Regions from separate parts of the Bacillus sp. GW821-FHT01G09 genome, predicted to be linked through region 3. Evidence: riboswitches for the same ligand, from Rfam matches in the RefSeq annotation. Region 3 holds a riboswitch; each other region holds the start of a gene.

Region 1 (4,369 bases), 290 kb from region 3:
GTTGCATTTTTGACACCCATCCTTTTGCATCGGTTTAAACTCAGCATCCCGGTTGTTGTTGCTGAAATCATTATGGGGCTGATTATTGGGAAAAGCGGCCTTAATTTAGTTGTGGAGGGTGACACCTGGCTCCAAACACTCTCTATGCTCGGATTTATCTTTTTGATGTTTTTAAGCGGGCTTGAAATTGATTTTTCGTCGTTTGAGAAAGGAAAGAAAAAGCAGTTCCTGCCGAATGGCAAGGAAGCGCCGAATACGTTTGCTGCGGCATCTGTTATTTTCGTCGGTATTTTTATTTTATCATTGCTCTTGTCCTATGGGTTCGTCTTGGCCGGATTTATCCAAAATGCATTTTTGATGACCCTGATTATTTCAACGATTTCATTAGGCGTTGTCGTTCCAACATTAAAAGAAGAACGGATCATGAATTCGAATATCGGGCAGATTATTTTGCTTGTTGCTGTTATTGCTGATTTGGCCACGATGATTCTTCTTGCTGTTTTTTCTTCTTTATACGGAGAGGACAGCGGAAACATGTGGCTCCTGATGATTCTGTTTGCGGCCGGAGTGGTGCTTTACTTTTTCGGCCGGGTCTTTAAACATCGCTCTTTTGTTCAGTCCATGTCAAAAGGGACGATCCAGATCGGGACGCGTGCCATTTTTACGTTAATTATTGTACTCGTTGCCCTGTCTGAATCACTTGGGGCGGAAAATATTCTCGGCGCTTTCTTGGCGGGGGTACTTGTTTCCCTGCTTTCGCCAAACAAAGAACTTGTTCAGCAGCTGGATTCATTTGGTTATGGGTTCTTAATACCGATTTTCTTTGTGATGGTCGGTGTGAAGCTGGATATTTGGACTCTTTTTCAGGATAAAACAATTTTAATCATGATTCCGCTTCTGCTGCTGGCGCTGTTAGTCAGCAAAATCATTCCTGTCATGTACCTAAAGAAGTGGTATGATAACCGAACCATTTTCGCGTCTGGTTTCCTGCTGACATCAACGCTTTCGCTCGTGATTGCCGCTGCAACAATCGGCCAGCAGCTTCACGTGATCAGTGCAAATATGTCAGGAGCGCTCATTTTAGTAGCCGTCATTGCAAGTATTTTTACGCCGATCTGTTTTAAAAAATTATACAAACGGGAAGAGCAGCCGGAGGAGAAAAAGACGATTACGTTCATTGGCGCCAATCAAATGACTTTGCCTGTTACACTCGAATTGCCAGAGGAAGAGTATGACGTGCGTGTTGTACACGTCTATCAAGAGAATGCGGAGGAAAAGCTGTCAGAATCAGTGTTTGCTGTTGAAACAATTTCTGACTATGAACACGAGACGCTTGAATCACTCGGCATTTTTGAAACGGATATCCTCGTTGTGGCGACAGGAAATGAAGATATGAATGCAGACATTGCTTTACTTGCAAAAGAAAAAGGCACAGAAAGAGTCATTGCAAGCGTAGGATCACCGGAGCATGAAGCAGTTCTGAAGGAGCAGGGAATCAGCATCTTTTCTATTCTGCTGTCGACAAAAACGCTGCTTCGCGCACTGATTGAAGCGCCTGGCGTCATGAAGCTGCTCACGAACCAAGAGTCTTCGCTGTATCAAATTAATATGGAGAACAGTAAATACGACGGTGTGATTTTACGGGAATTCCCTTTAACAGGTGACGTCATCTTTGTCAGGATCTTCAGAGGTGTGGACAGCATCGTTCCTCATGGGGATACAAGGCTGAAACTTGGAGACCGTTTAATTGTCACCGGATCTCGGGGATACGTAACGGATCTTAAGAAAACATTGGAAGGATAAATCTTGACCAAATAAGGATTCGTGTTAATATAGAGGTGCAGAACAATTCAATATGTATTCGTTTAACCACTAGGGGTGTCCTTCATAAGGGCTGAGATAAAAGTGTGACTTTTAGACCCTCATAACTTGAACAGGTTCAGACCTGCGTAGGGAAGTGGAGCGGTATTTGTGTTATTTTACTATGCCAATTCCAAACCACTTTTCCTTGCGGGAAAGTGGTTTTTTTATTTATCAGAGGGGGAATGATTTGTGAAGTTTTCAGAAGAATGCCGCAGCGCAGCCGCAGAATGGTGGGAGGGGAGCTTTGTCCATCCGTTCGTTCAAGGAATCGGTGACGGAACGCTTCCGATTGACCGTTTTAAATACTACGTACTTCAAGATTCCTATTATTTAACGCATTTTGCAAAGGTGCAGTCATTTGGCGCAGCTTATGCGAAGGACCTTTTTACAACGGGGCGGATGGCAAGCCATGCCCAAGGTACATATGAGGCGGAAATGGCGCTTCATCGCGAGTTTGCCGAGCTGTTGGAAATCAGCGAGGAAGAGCGTAAGGCGTTTAAGCCGTCTCCTACAGCGTACTCTTATACATCCCATATGTACCGTTCGGTTTTGAGCGGGAATTTCGCAGAAATCTTAGCGGCCCTGCTGCCATGCTACTGGCTTTATTACGAGGTTGGTGAGAAATTGCTGCATTGCGATCCTGGGCATCCGATTTATCAAAAGTGGATTGGGACGTACGGCGGTGACTGGTTTAGACAACAGGTTGAGGAGCAAATCAACCGCTTTGATGAGCTGGCGGAAAACAGCACGGAGGAAGTGCGTGCCAAGATGAAAGAGAATTTTGTCATCTCCAGCTACTATGAATATCAATTTTGGGGAATGGCCTATCGAAAAGAAGGCTGGTCTGACAGCGCCATAAAAGAGGTGGAGGAATGTGGAGCTTCACGCCATAACGGATGACAGCAAGCCGGTAGAAGAGCTAGCGAGAATCATCATTACGATTCAGAATGAAGTTGATTTTATTCATATTCGGGAACGCTCAAAATCGGCGGCGGATATTTTGAAACTGCTCGAGCTTATTTTTGAAGGCGGTATAGATAAACGAAAGCTGGTGATGAACGGGCGCGTGGATATTGCACTTTTCTCTACTATTCACCGCGTGCAGCTGCCAAGCGGAAGCTTTTCACCGAAGCAGGTCAGAGCCAGATTTCCACACCTTCATATCGGGAGGTCGGTGCATTCACTGGAGGAAGCGGTTCAAGCAGAAAAGGAAGACGCGGACTACGTGCTGTTCGGCCATGTGTTTGAAACGGATTGCAAAAAGGGTCTTGAAGGCAGAGGAGTATCTTTGCTGTCAGATATCAAACAGCGGATTTCCATCCCGGTTATAGCCATCGGGGGGATGACGCCGGACAGGTTAAGAGACGTAAAACAAGCAGGGGCAGACGGCATCGCTGTTATGTCAGGAATTTTCTCTTCCGCTGAGCCCTTGGAAGCAGCCAGACGATATTCCCGCAAGCTAAAGGAGATGCGCTATGAAAAGGCATTATGAAGCAGTGATTATTGGAGGCGGAATTATCGGTTCCGCGATTGCTTATTATTTGGCAAAGGAAAACAAAAGCACCGCATTGTTTGAAAGCGGAACAATGGGCGGCAGAACGACAAGTGCCGCTGCCGGAATGCTGGGCGCCCATGCCGAATGCGAGGAACGTGACGCGTTTTTTGATTTCGCTATGCACAGTCAGCGTCTGTACAAAGGTCTTGGAGAAGAGCTTTATGCATTATCCGGTGTGGATATCAGGCAGCATAACGGCGGTATGTTTAAGCTTGCATTTTCTGTAGAAGATGTGCTGCAGCTGAGACAGATGGACGATTTGGACTCTGTCAGCTGGTATTCAAAAGAAGAGGTGTTAGAAAAAGAGCCGTATGCGTCTGGTGACATCTTTGGTGCATCTTTTATTCAGGATGATGTGCATGTGGAGCCTTATTTTGTTTGCAAGGCATATGTGAAAGCAGCAAAAATGCTTGGGGCGGAGATTTTTGAGCATACGCCTGTCCTGCATGTCGAACGTGACGGTGAAGCCCTGTCCATCAAGACCCCTAGCGGAGACGTATGGGCTAATCATGTTGTCGTTGCCAGCGGAGTGTGGAGCGGGATGTTTTTTAAACAGCTCGGACTGAACAATGCTTTTCTCCCTGTAAAAGGGGAGTGCCTGTCCGTTTGGAATGATGATATCCCGCTGACAAAAACGCTTTACCATGATCACTGCTATATCGTACCGAGAAAAAGCGGCAAACTGGTTGTCGGCGCGACAATGAAGCCGGGAGACTGGAGTGAAACACCGGATCTTGGCGGATTGGAATCGGTTATGAAAAAAGCAAAAACGATGCTGCCGGCTATACAGAATATGAAGGTGGATCGTTTTTGGGCGGGACTCCGGCCGGGAACAAAGGATGGAAAACCGTACATCGGCAGACATCCTGAGGACAACCGTATTTTATTTGCGGCGGGCCATTTCAGAAATGGGATCCTGCTTGCTCCCGCAACGGGCGCTTTGATCAGTGA
Region 2 (4,369 bases), 650 kb from region 3:
CGGGAAAAAATGATTTTGAGAAAGCGATTCTTCCAAGGGAAAACCCAAATGGAAGTCGCCGAGGAAATCGGAATTTCCCAGGCGCAGGTGTCCAGACTTGAAAAAGCGGCTATCAAACAAATGAATAAAAATATTCATCAATAATGAAAAGCCTTTAAAACGATGTTGTTTTAAAGGCTTTTCTATTGATTACGGATGGTTTACGTTTTGGAAAAAGTAAGGTATCCTAGTTCGTACAAAGTTTTATGAAAATTAAAACAATTATAAAAGGCAATAAAGAGGAGGACCACGATGATTTTGCAGCTTGACAATGTCTCACTAAAACGGAATGGGAAATGGATACTGAGAGATATTCATTGGAAGGTGGAAGAAAAGGAAAATTGGGTGCTTTACGGCCTAAATGGCGCCGGGAAGACAGCGCTGTTAAATATGCTTTGCTCTTATTATTTTCCAACATCAGGCGAGATGCAGGTGCTTGGCCATGAATTTGGCAAAACAGAGCTTGGGGAAAAGCTCAGACGTAAAATTGGCCTCGTCTCAGCAGCTCTTCAGCAAAAATTGTATCCGGCAGATTCAGCCTTTGAAATTGCTTTGAGCGGAGCTTACGCTTCGATTGGGTTATATGAAACGCCAAGTAAGGAAACCAGGGAAAAAGCGATTGGTTTGTTAGAGGACTTGGGAGCAATTGAATATGCCGATCGCCGCTATGAAACCCTTTCTCAAGGGGAAAAACAAAGAGCGTTGATTGCTAGAGCACTAATGGCCGATCCGGAGTTGCTGATACTGGATGAACCAGTCACAGGGCTGGATTTTATTGCCCGGGAAAAGTTGTTAGATACGATTACATACATTGCAAACAAAGAAAATGCACCATCTATCCTTTATGTGACTCATCATGCTGAAGAAATTTTGCCTGTCTTTGATAAAGCCCTTTTATTAAAACAGGGAGAGGTCTTTGGATCCGGAGAAATAAAGGAAATGCTTACTGATCAAGTACTTTCCGCTTTTTTTGATACGCCAATCCATGTATTATGGAATCAGGATCGGCCGTTTTTAACAAGAGCTGAGCCGATAACGAATGCCTGACAAACATATATAGATTCATCCTAGGGGTGCTTTGCGAAGCTGAGAGAGACTTTGTCTCAACCCTTTTGACCTGATCTGGATCATGCCAGCGGAGGGAAGCGGTGAAAAGCGGAGTACATCGGACTTCGTTTGTTTTTATTAAGCCGTTTCATCACATTTGAAACGGCTTTTTTGATTTTAAAGAATAGGAGCGGATTTACATTGGATCAACAAATAGACTCTTTGCAAAAAAAAGTGGAAGAACAAAAGGAGGAGCTTATTCAGCTTGCTAAAACACTGATTTCTTATCAAACACCCGCTCCGCCTGCAAGAAATACAGAGGGCATTCAGTCATGGATTGCGGGATTTTTAAATGAATTGGGATTCTCGATCGACAAATGGGATGTGTACCCTGGAGATCCCAATGTTGTCGGCAAGCTAAAGGGAACAGATTCAGCAGATTATTATAGCCTGATTATCAATGGTCATGTAGATGTGGCAGAGGTAAAAGAGGATGAAGAATGGAAGCACGATCCGTTTCATCCCATTGAAAAAAACGGTCTCTTAATCGGGCGAGGCGCTTCCGATATGAAGGGCGGAATGGCTTGTGTGCTGTTTGCTGTCAAATTAATTCGTGAAGCCGGCATTGAGCTTCCAGGTGATCTGATTCTGCAATCGGTTATTGGGGAGGAAGTTGGAGAGGCCGGCACACTTGAATGCTGCAAGAGGGGCTACCACGCTGATTTTGCAATTGTCGCGGATACGAGCGATATGCATATTCAAGGCCAAGGCGGTGTCATTACAGGCTGGATCGAAATCAAAAGCAGTCAAACATTTCATGATGGAACGAGACGGAATATGATTCATGCAGGCGGAGGAACATTCGGAGCAAGCGCAATTGAAAAAATGGCAAAAATCATTGCGGGGCTCGGTGAACTTGAGCGCCACTGGTCTATTATGAAAAGTTATCCCGGTTTTAAACCCGGCACAAATACGATTAACCCGGCAGTTATAGAAGGCGGCAGACATGCGGCTTTTATAGCGGACGAATGCCGGCTGTGGATCACAGTCCATTTTTATCCGAATGAAACCCATGACCAAGTGGCAGAGGAAATAGAAGATTACGTCAATCGGCTGAGTGACAGTGATATTTGGCTTAGGGAAAACCGCCCTGTATTCAAGTGGGGAGGCTCATCTATGATAGAAGACAGAGGAGAAATTTTTCCGGCATTGGAAGTTGACCCTGGCCACCCAGGCGTCTTAGCGCTAACTGCCTCTCATGAGAAAGTGAAACGGGAGTGTCCAATTATTGACGTTTCTCAATCAGTTACAGATGGCGGATGGCTGTATGATGCCGGTATTCCATGCGTAATATACGGTCCTGGAGATCTGCACAATGCACACTCTGTGAACGAGAAGGTATCGATTGAGCAGCTAGTAGAGTATACAAAAATTATACTCGATTTTATCATCAGCTGGTGCAGCCGGAAAAAAGAACAATGACATGAAAATTTCTTCTTGCTGACAAGGTTCAGCCTGCCCATTCATATACTTGAACAAAAGGACGGAAAAAGGACGTGATGGAATGATCAGCATTTCAGAATTTCAGGTAAAGGATGTCGTCAATGTCTCAAACGGAAAAAAGCTGGGGAGTATTGGTGATATTGATATCAATGTGACCACTGGAAAAATTCAGGCGATCATACTCGGAGGAAATGGGAAAGTTCTCGGATTTTTTGGAAAAGAAGAGGAATTGGTCATTCCATGGCGAAATATAGTAAAAATCGGGGAAGATGTAATCTTAGTCCGATTAAGTGAACCACATGCATAAACCTGCTTGTCTGCCGCAGATTGGCAAATGCCGGAAGTCTCGATTCTTCCGGCACATTTCATTTAGAAATATGCAAATCGGCGCTCAACGAATGCAGTAAGATGTGGTAAAATAAGTGGGAAATTCCGCTTTTTTAAATGTTTGTCGAAAGGTTGGATCATCATGAATACATATCACCCATTCAGTCTTACCACACCCTCGACACTCATGATACAAGACTGGGCTCAAACGAATCAAAACAACAAAGAGGTCATTGCCGGATTTACGACAAAAAACGGCGGTGTCAGCCAAAAGCCTTTTGAATCGTTAAATACAGGATTGCACGTTCATGACAAAGATGCAGATGTAGTTAAAAATCGTGAATATATTGCCGATATGTTTAATACTGATTTGCAGTCTTGGGTATTCGCTGATCAGACACATGATAATCGCGTTCAGAAAGTGACGCAGAGGGATAGGGGAAAAGGCGCCCGTGAGTATCACACGGCTCTAAAAGCAACGGACGGGCTCTATACAAATGAAAAAAATGTATTTTTAGCATTATGCTTTGCTGATTGTGTGCCTCTTTTCCTTTATGATCCGGTTAAGTCGCTTGTCGGAGTCGCCCATGCCGGGTGGAAAGGCACCGTCAAACAGATTGGCAGAGAAATGGTGAAGCAATGGACTGAGAAGGAAGGTTCAAATCCCTCAGATATTTACGCTGTTATTGGCCCGTCTATCAGCGGAGCATGCTATACGGTAGACGACCGCGTCATGGATGCTGTTCGTGCATTGCCGGTTTCAGCAGACCTTGCCGCCAATCAGACGGCAAAGGCACAATATCAGCTTGATCTGAAAGAGCTGAACCGTCTTATACTGATGGACAGCGGTTTGGCAAGTGAACAAATTTCTGTCAGCGGTTTATGCACGGAAAGCGAGCCGTCTCTTTTCTATTCTCATCGCCGCGATCAGGGGAAAACTGGACGGATGATGTCCTTTATCGGAATGAAGGAGGCATAAAAGATCTTGCGTGTTGTTGATAATTTACGACATATAAACGAACGAATAAACGAAGCATGTAACAGATCGGGCCGCAGCTCCGATGAAGTTACGGTTATTGCAGTCACAAAATATGTATCACCTGAAAGAGCACAGGAGGCAGTAGATGCTGGCATCACCTGCCTCGGAGAGAATCGGGATGCGGAACTGCTCCGCAAACAGGAATTGATGAAAGGTAATCCGGAATGGCATTTTATCGGCAGTTTGCAATCAAGAAAAGCAAAATCTGTCGTCAATGCGGTTTCCTATATCCATTCCCTAGACCGGCTCTCATTAGCGAAAGAAATTGAAAAACGGGCTGAAGGTACTGTACGATGCTTTGTGCAGGTCAATACCTCTCTTGAGCCTTCTAAACACGGCATGAAAAAAGAAGAAGTCATTCCATTCATACAGGAGCTTTCCGGTTTCGAACATATCCTTGTTGCCGGGCTGATG
Region 3 (4,369 bases):
TTAACAGCCCGGGAGGCAATCAGCCTCAAAAAATGAAACGCTCCGGCTCTTTCATTGAAAAGCCATTATCAGAACGTGCGATTTCAACAATAAAACACTTTTTAGAGCACGCTCCGAATCAAAACGCCAGTGTCTGGCAGCAAGCACTCGGCGGGGCAGCCGGACGGATCGCTCCCGACCAAACGGCATTTTATTATCGTGATGCAATCATCGCCCAGGAATACTTAACAAACTGGACATCTCCTGAAGAAAAAAGACAAAACGTCCGCTGGATTGAGGGGCTGAGAACGTCCCTTTCGAAAGAAACGATGGGAGACTACGTAAATTGGCCAGATATCGAAATCAGAAACTGGCCAAGAACATATTACGGCGAAAACGTTGAACGACTCCGCCGTGTCAAAACGAAATATGATCCAGAAAATGTTTTCCGTTTTGAACAGAGCATTCCGCCGCTTCGACGCTCTCTGTTTTTCTACAAAAAATGAAGATGGAGCATTCTCCATCTTCATTTTTTTATTGATATAAATTGCTTCCCGTATCGACAAACTCTTTTGCTTTTTCTTTTAATCCTTTATTTATGGCTTCTGCTTCACTGAGATCGTTTTTCTTCGCATAATCCCGAATATCCTGTGAAATTCTCATGCTGCAAAATTTCGGACCGCACATGGAACAAAAGTGAGCGGTTTTTGCTCCTTCAGCAGGCAGGGTTTCATCATGGTATTCAAGGGCTCTCTCCGGATCAAGAGATAAATTAAACTGATCCCGCCAGCGGAATTCAAAACGGGCTTTCGATAACGCATCATCCCGGAGTTGCGCTCCGGGATGCCCTTTTGCAAGGTCCGCAGCGTGCGCAGCGATCTTATATGTAATGACTCCTTCACGAACATCATCACGGTTTGGCAGCCCTAAATGCTCCTTCGGCGTTACATAACAAAGCATTGCTGTCCCGTACCAACCGATCATCGCCGCTCCGATCGCTGAAGTAATATGGTCATATCCCGGAGCAATATCCGTTGTCAGCGGCCCCAATGTGTAAAAAGGCGCTTCTTTACAAAGGTCCATTTGTTTATCGACGTTCTCTTTGATTTTATGCATCGGAACATGTCCAGGACCCTCAATCATCACCTGAACATCATGCTTCCAGGCAATTTGCGTCAGCTCTCCAAGCGTCTCTAATTCAGCAAACTGCGCTTCGTCATTGGCATCAGCAATTGATCCGGGACGCAAACCATCCCCAAGAGAGAAAGCAATATCATACGTTTTCATAATCTCACATATTTCTTCAAAATGTGTGTATAAAAAGCTTTCTTGATGATGAGCCAGACACCACTGCGCCATAATCGCTCCCCCGCGTGACACAATACCAGTTGTCCGTTTGGCAGTCAGCGGTACATACCTAAGCAAAACACCCGCGTGAATCGTAAAATAATCCACTCCCTGCTCTGCCTGCTCGATTAGCGTATCACGATAAATCTCCCACGTTAAATCCTCCGCTACGCCGTTTACTTTTTCAAGCGCCTGATAAATCGGAACAGTTCCCACAGGCACGGGGCAATTGCGGATAATCCATTCACGCGTCGTATGAATATCTTTTCCGGTAGAGAGATCCATCATTGTATCTGCTCCCCAGCGGATGGCCCACGTCATTTTTTCCACTTCTTCTTCAATGGATGACGTAACCGCTGAATTCCCGATATTCGCATTAATCTTCACATGAAAATTCCGGCCGATAATCATTGGCTCACTTTCAGGGTGATTAATGTTTGAAGGAATAATCGCCCGGCCGCTGGCTACCTCGTCTCTGACGAATTCAGGAGACACATGCTCACGAATGGCGATAAATTCCATCTCAGGTGTAATGATCCCCTTTTTTGCATAGTGCATTTGTGTGACATTTTGACCTGCCTTCGCCCTCAGCGGTTTCCGCTTTAATCCTGGGTAGCTTACGTTTGGATTTGCTTTTTTATAACCGTTATCTTCTGGTTTTATAGCCCGACCTTCATACTCTTCCACGTCACCGCGCTCTGTGATCCATTTTTGGCGGAGCGGCTTTAATCCTTCTTGAATATTAATGGTTACTTCAGGGTCCGTATACGGTCCGCTTGTATCATAGACACGCACAGGCGCGTTTTCCTCTTCGCCGAACGATCCCGTCGTCGGACTCAATGCAATCTCCCTCATCGGCACTTGGATGTCCGAAGAAGAACCCTCCACGTATACCTTCTTGCTGCCTGAAAAACTTGACATAATGGAAATGTTGGCTTGCTGCACTGAATTGTTTTGCATTACTTTCCTTCCCCTCTCTACATTTGAAAGGACAAAATCAAGCCCATAACCAGCACAAAAAACCGGATTCATATAAATGAACCCGGTTACAGTCAGAAAGAAACATATTATTGCCCAGCACGACAATAACAAAAACAATTCCTCTACTTCCCCACGCTGGTACGAACCAGATCAGGTCCAAAGGGTTAAGAAGCTTACCTTCTCTCTCAGCCCGAAAGCGGGCACCCCCAGTAACTATTGATTTCGCACTCATCTTATCATAAAATCAATCTGAAAAAAAGAGGAATATAGATAATATTCAGCCAATTTCACCCTAAATATTTGACCGGCAACGGGATTTCAGCTATTTCATGTTCAGCCATCATCACCCGATATGCCTTTGCACCCGACCTTGAACTCACAGTCTGAAACAGCTGATCATTTATGAAATGGAGAGCAGCCCCATCATCCGCTGCATAGCCACTGCATAAGAACTTGTTAGATATCAGCTGGTGGTATGCCGGTCTCCGATCCTTTTCCCCGTCATAATGGGGACAAAAGCTCCCTTGCAAAAAACCTAAACTTTTCAAACTTGTCAGCGGTCCGGCTGAATCTGTCACCCCTTCTTCAAACCAGCAGATCGCATCGGCACTTAATCCAGCTACAACCACACCGTTCTTCCATGCTTCCCTGAGAATATGATCCAGCCCACACTCTTTCCATAACACAAGTAAATTCCGCGTATTTCCACCGCCAACATAAATCACGTCCATTTCCATAACAAAAGAAGCTAAATCTGTTGATGGCGGCTTAAACAAAGATAAGTGAGACGGCACACAATCCAGTGTTTTAAATGCATGATAAAACCGCTGAATATAGTTTTGGGAATCTCCGCTCGCCGTCGGCAAAAAACAAATACGAGGCTGCTCTCGTTTTGATTGATTGAGGATATATTGATCGAGGGACAAATTATCCGGATCCATCGAAAAACCCCCGCCCCCCATCGCAATAATCTGCTTCATCATCACACCCCCCAACAAAATTTGTTGCTTATTATAGCATTTTGTATAGAAGCAAGAAACAAAGCCAAATACTTTCTTATCAGGAGCTGCTAAAAAAACAAAGGAGGTGGTTTCCCATTGAACAAAGTCTTTGTCCCAAAGATATTCTTGATTTGTTAACAACAATAAAAACCAGCATTAACAAATACACTGTCGCAATAACAGAAGCCGAAAATCCCCACATCAGAAGAGCATTGCATGATCAATTAGATACAACTGTTTATCTCCATGATGAACTGTCAGATCTTCTGTTAGAAAAGGGGTGGCTCGGGTGAGCAATTACGCTTTTATCTTGCAGTAAAGACCACAAAAAGAGACGGGATCTCAAAGATGAGATGCCGTCTCTTTTTTATTGCTCCACTCTTCTTAAAGCCTCGTTTACCGTTTCTTTTATAAACGCGTCTTCACCGCTTAATCGGTCTAAACTGAGATCACCGTTTCTCAGCCTTTCGGAAATATTGTTTATATCCTCCTCTACTGTGATTTGCAGCTCACCAGCCAAAAACATTCTGTGTAATTCATCTGCAACCAAACTTTCTTTATTCACTTCCATCCACTCCTTTATTTTCTTAGTCTGTCCCTAGGCCGAGACGAATAATAGGAAAAAAGTATGAATCAGATGAATCTTTTTTCCTCCTTCTTACGTATATCTGTTGAGAAAAAAGAAAAAGGGGAAGATCTAACATGTCACTTTTTAAGAAGCTTGCGGCAAGTGCCGGAATTGGAGCAGCAAAAGTTGATACTATTTTAGAGAAAGACGCATATTTTCCTGGAGAAGAAGTACAGGGAACTGTACATGTCAAAGGCGGAAAAATCGCTCAGGACATCCGTTATATCGATTTACAGCTTAGTACACGGTATGTCATTGTAAAAGACGATGAAGAGCACCGGAAATACGCTACAATTCATTCTTTCCGGGTCACTGGTTCATTTACCATTCAGCCTGGTGAAGAGCATCAATTTCCGTTCACATTCACTCTGCCTCTAGATACGCCGATCACTGTAGGGAAAGTAGAGGTTGCCGTGGTGACAGACCTTGACAT
Region 4 (4,369 bases), 440 kb from region 3:
CATTCCTCGTTCCAGCTGACATCTCAATAGGCTTTTCACTATACTTTATTGCATTATCAAGCAAAATGGTCAACAGCTGCTTGATGCGTTCTTCATCAGCTTTTACAAGCAGGCTCTCTTTATCAGTTTCAAGCAATATGTCACGCTGATAAACGGACTGGAGCGTTTGCATAACCGCGCGCGCCGCTTCAATCAGATCGATTGTTTTCAGATCAAGCTCAAGCTCTTGATGACTTTTGGCCAGCGCCAAAAGCTGATTGGTCAGTTTTTTCATATGCACCGCTTCTGAGTGAATGGCTTCTATCGACTCCTCAAGCACCTCCGGCTTTTTTGCCCCCCACCGCTTCATCAGGCTGCTGTAGCTTTCTATAATGGTGAGCGGCGTTTTCAATTCGTGTGAAGCATCTTGAACAAATTGCTGCTGTTTATCATAGTGCTCCTTCAGCATCATTGCCATTTCATTAAATGTCAGCCCCATTTGATACAATTCATCGTTGGACTGTCCTTCTAAAGAAATCGTTTTAAATTCTTTGTCTCGCTGTATGTCTTTCATTGTGATCATTAATCGTCTGATCGGATTGATGATTCGGCGGGCTAGCAAGCTGCCTGCAAAAAAAGAAGCAATGCAGACAGCAGCACTTGCAGCGATTAAGATGATTTTCAACAGAAACAGACTCTCTTCTGTGTTCTCAAGCCTTTCAACCAGCTGAAGAGAAACCACTTGTCCATCGGTCCAAATCACCGGAACAGCAGCCTCGGCAAACAGCTTGCCGTCATGTTTCCTCACATCTGCCGTTTCTCCGCTATGAAAAGAGAGAGGAAAATCTTTATAGGCTTTTTCTTTTGTGATCGTCATAACGGCTTTTTGATCACCATTCACTACACGCACCATGCCCTTTGCCGGAAGATAGGCCTGCAGCATATCCTGCAAAGCCACTCCTTCTGTTTCAGCGGCACGCAGCGCTTCGGCAATGTTATCCGTCTCATCAGCAAGCCGGGATGCATCCTTTGATGTCAGCGCAGACGAAAAAATGAGATAGACTGCGGTATGCACCAAAATTAATAAAATCAACAGTGATATTGATGTGTATAGATGAATCTTGGTCTTCAGCTTCATCGTTTACCCCTTAATGGCATAGCCGACCCCGCGTATCGTATGGATCAGCTGTTTTTCGTAAGGATAGTCCAGTTTTTTTCTGATGTATCTTATGTAGACGTCCACGACATTTGTATCACCGATATAATCAAATCCCCATACCGAGCTTAGAATTTGCTCCCGTGTCAGCACTTGCTGCGGATGCTTTAGCATATAGACGAGTAGATCAAATTCCCGCGGCGTTAATTCCACCTCTTTGTCTCCGCGTCTCACTTCACGGGTTTTTTCGTTCACCCGCAAATCGTCATATGTAAGAAAGGTGCCGATATCTTCCGTTTTTGTTCCATTTTGCCGCAGCGCCGCCCTGATTCTCGCAAGCAATTCCTCGATTTCAAACGGCTTGGTGACATAGTCATTTGCACCGATGTCCAGACCTGTTACCTTATCAGGAATACTGTCTCGCGCCGTTAATAATATGACCGGTGTCTGCGGATCCGTTTTTCTCAAGCGGCGCAGCACTTCCAGTCCGCTAAGCCCCGGAAGCATGACATCAAGAAGCACCAAGGAATACCCGCCTTTCGCTGCCGCATCCAGACCTTCTGTGCCATTGTGTTTGATGGTGACGCTGTATCCTTCATATTCCAATTCAAGCTGAAGAACCCTGGCGATTTTTTCTTCATCTTCCACAATTAATATGTTTCCTTTTTCCAAATTTGATCATCCTCTCCCGTCCCTATATGAAAAAAATGATTTCGTTGTTTACAAAATGATTCTTATCATCTATTATGATGTCAAAATAAAAAATTGTATACGGAAAGCACTAGGGGTGCTGTTTTGGCTGAGATAAAGCGCGGAAGAAACGCGCTTTGATCCCTTATGACCCGATCTGGATAATACCAGCGTGGGGAAGTGCAGGTTGACCGAATGGTGTATTTTTTTGTGCGCTTAATCGATCTATGACTGCATATTCCCTTAGGATATGCAGTTTTTTATTTTACCAAAAAAACAGGAGGTCGGAGAAATGGAGCATATTTGCGGTACAAGCAGAATCGCCGGTTTTCGCTTCTCTTTATATCCGATGACGGATGATTTTATCAGTGTGATCAAGTCTGCGCTGAAAAAAACAGATACATCCAATGTATGGACGAAAACCGACCATATCAGCACGGTGTTACGCGGATCGATTGATCATGTATTCGATGCTGCAAAAGCCATTTACCTTCATGCAGCAAACAGCGAAAAACACATCGTCATGAACGGCACGTTTTCCATTGGATGCCCGGGTGACACACAGGGGGATACATATCTTTCCAAAGGTGATAAGCGTGTCAATGAAGATGCTGTCCGAGGCTTGAAGGCGGAAGCGCCGTGCCAATTTGCCCTTTATCCAATGAACGAGCCGGATTATATGGGATTGATTAGGAAGGCTGTCGACATTGCAAAAGCCCAAGGCACTTTCGTACAGGGTGTCCATTACGCGAGCGAGCTTGACGGGGATGCGCATGACGTATTCAGCACATTGGAAGCCGTTTTCCGCATGGCTGAGCAGCAAACAAACCACATCACCATGACTGTGAATCTTTCGGCTAACAGTCCATCAAGAAAAAACAGAAAGCAGGGATAACATGAAAAGCTGGAAAGTAAAAGAAATTGTCATCATGTCCGTTATCAGTATCGTATTTGCCGTTGTTTATTTATTATTTACACATTTCGGAAACGTGCTTGCAGGTATGTTTGGGCCAATCGCCTATGAACCGATTTACGGCATTTGGTTTATCGTTTCTGTGATCGCCGCGTACATGATTCGAAAACCGGGTGCGGCGCTCGTTTCTGAAATCATTGCCGCTCTCGTTGAGTGCCTGCTGGGAAATCCGTCTGGCCCGATGGTCATCGTCATTGGCATTGTTCAAGGGCTCGGGGCTGAGGCTGTATTTCTTGCAACACGCTGGAAAGCATACTCTCTCCCTGTCCTTATGCTGGCCGGTATGGGGTCTTCAGTAGCCAGCTTTATCTATGATCTCTTTGTTTCTGGCTATGCAGCCTATTCACCAGGTTATCTGCTCATTATGCTTGTGATCCGTCTCATTTCCGGCGCGCTTTTGGCGGGGCTTCTCGGAAAAGCTGTCAGCGACTCTCTCGCTTATACAGGTGTGTTAAACGGAATGGCACTCGGAAAGGAACTGAAAAAGAAACGGAAGCGGGCGTCAGAACATGCAAGCCTTTGATGAGCTTCTGACGGTTGAGCAGCTCAGCTTCTCTTATGAAGAAGACGAGAAACCGGTTTTTCAAGACATTTCGTTTGAGATTCAAAAAGGAGAATGCGTTTTATTATTAGGACCGAGCGGATGCGGTAAAAGCTCGCTCGCCCTTTGTTTAAACGGTCTATATCCGGAGGCTTGCGACGGCATTCAGTCCGGACATGTCTTTCTATTTCAAAAGCCGGTCACAGATGCTGAAACCTCCGAAACGATTGCTCAGCATGCCGGGGTCGTTTTTCAGGATCCTGATCAGCAGTTCTGCATGCTGACGGTAGAGGATGAAATTGCGTTCGGGCTGGAAAATCTGCAAATTCCAAAAGAAGCAATGACAGAGAAAATCAACGCCGTATTAGAAAAATTACGCATTACCCATTTAAAAGAAAAAACGATCTCAACCCTTTCAGGAGGACAAAAGCAGAAAGTGGCTCTCGCCTGTATTTTGGCGATGGAGCCTGAGCTTATTATTTTAGATGAGCCGACCTCTCTTTTAGACCCTTTCTCAGCGCGGGAGTTCGTTCATCTGATGAAGGATCTTCAGCGGGAAAAAGGTTTCAGCCTCCTCGTCATTGAGCACCAGCTTGATGAATGGGCGCCTTGGATTGAGAGAACGATCGTACTCGACAAATCAGGCAAAAAGGCGCTGGATGGCCTGACGAAAAATCTATTTCAACACGAAGTGGAGACACTAAAGAAATTGGGCATCGCCATTCCAAAGGTCTGTCATCTGCAGGAAAAGCTGAGTATGCCGTTTACTTTATCAAAAGAGATGCTGTTCAAAGAGCCTATTCCTGCCGGGCATGTCAAAAAGAAGAAAGCCCCTTCTGGGGAGAGTGTGCTTGAAGTCAGCAGCCTTTCGTTCGCGAGAGGACAGCAGGCGATTTTCAAAGACATCAGCTTTTCGTTGCGCGGAGGCTCTTTAACGGCGCTTGTCGGTCCGAACGGCACTGGAAAATCGACGCTCTTATCAGTTCTGGCCCGTCTCATGAAACCGCAAAGCGGCAAAATCCTTCTTTAT

What was found. A riboswitch is a leader RNA that binds a small molecule or an ion and turns the genes downstream of it on or off. The one in region 3 is predicted to bind thiamine pyrophosphate.
Region 1: linked by a shared signal. The riboswitch ahead of tenA (thiaminase II) and the one ahead of thiC (phosphomethylpyrimidine synthase ThiC) in region 3 are both predicted to bind thiamine pyrophosphate.
Region 2: linked by a shared signal. The riboswitch ahead of ylmB (N-formyl-4-amino-5-aminomethyl-2-methylpyrimidine deformylase) and the one ahead of thiC (phosphomethylpyrimidine synthase ThiC) in region 3 are both predicted to bind thiamine pyrophosphate.
Region 4: linked by a shared signal. The riboswitch ahead of thiU (HMP/thiamine ABC transporter substrate-binding protein ThiU) and the one ahead of thiC (phosphomethylpyrimidine synthase ThiC) in region 3 are both predicted to bind thiamine pyrophosphate.

What each region holds. Positions count from the first base shown of each region.
Region 1 covers NZ_JBWKWL010000002.1:289,058-293,426, forward strand. The annotation lists gene AC07VD_RS06880 (monovalent cation:proton antiporter family protein) at 1-1,803, shown strand, start outside; TPP riboswitch at 1,865-1,973, shown strand; gene tenA (thiaminase II) at 2,053-2,763, shown strand; gene tenI (thiazole tautomerase TenI) at 2,738-3,355, shown strand; gene thiO (glycine oxidase ThiO) at 3,339-4,369, shown strand, end outside.
Region 2 covers NZ_JBWKWL010000002.1:657,307-661,675, forward strand. The annotation lists gene sigG (RNA polymerase sporulation sigma factor SigG) at 1-144, shown strand, start outside; gene AC07VD_RS08855 (ABC transporter ATP-binding protein) at 292-1,086, shown strand; TPP riboswitch at 1,099-1,200, shown strand; gene ylmB (N-formyl-4-amino-5-aminomethyl-2-methylpyrimidine deformylase) at 1,288-2,568, shown strand; gene AC07VD_RS08865 (YlmC/YmxH family sporulation protein) at 2,651-2,896, shown strand; gene pgeF (peptidoglycan editing factor PgeF) at 3,059-3,895, shown strand; gene AC07VD_RS08875 (YggS family pyridoxal phosphate-dependent enzyme) at 3,902-4,369, shown strand, end outside.
Region 3 covers NZ_JBWKWL010000002.1:2,524-6,892, reverse strand. The annotation lists gene AC07VD_RS05405 (FAD-binding oxidoreductase) at 1-485, shown strand, start outside; gene thiC (phosphomethylpyrimidine synthase ThiC) at 514-2,286, opposite strand; TPP riboswitch at 2,418-2,525, opposite strand; gene AC07VD_RS05395 (Type 1 glutamine amidotransferase-like domain-containing protein) at 2,595-3,287, opposite strand; gene AC07VD_RS05390 (spore coat protein) at 3,329-3,601, shown strand; gene AC07VD_RS05385 (hypothetical protein) at 3,676-3,879, opposite strand; gene spo0M (sporulation control protein Spo0M) at 4,011-4,369, shown strand, end outside.
Region 4 covers NZ_JBWKWL010000002.1:441,967-446,335, reverse strand. The annotation lists gene ykoH (two-component system sensor histidine kinase YkoH) at 1-1,117, opposite strand, end outside; gene ykoG (two-component system response regulator YkoG) at 1,121-1,807, opposite strand; TPP riboswitch at 1,909-2,021, shown strand; gene thiU (HMP/thiamine ABC transporter substrate-binding protein ThiU) at 2,118-2,720, shown strand; gene AC07VD_RS07755 (ECF transporter S component) at 2,722-3,321, shown strand; gene AC07VD_RS07750 (ABC transporter ATP-binding protein) at 3,308-4,369, shown strand, end outside.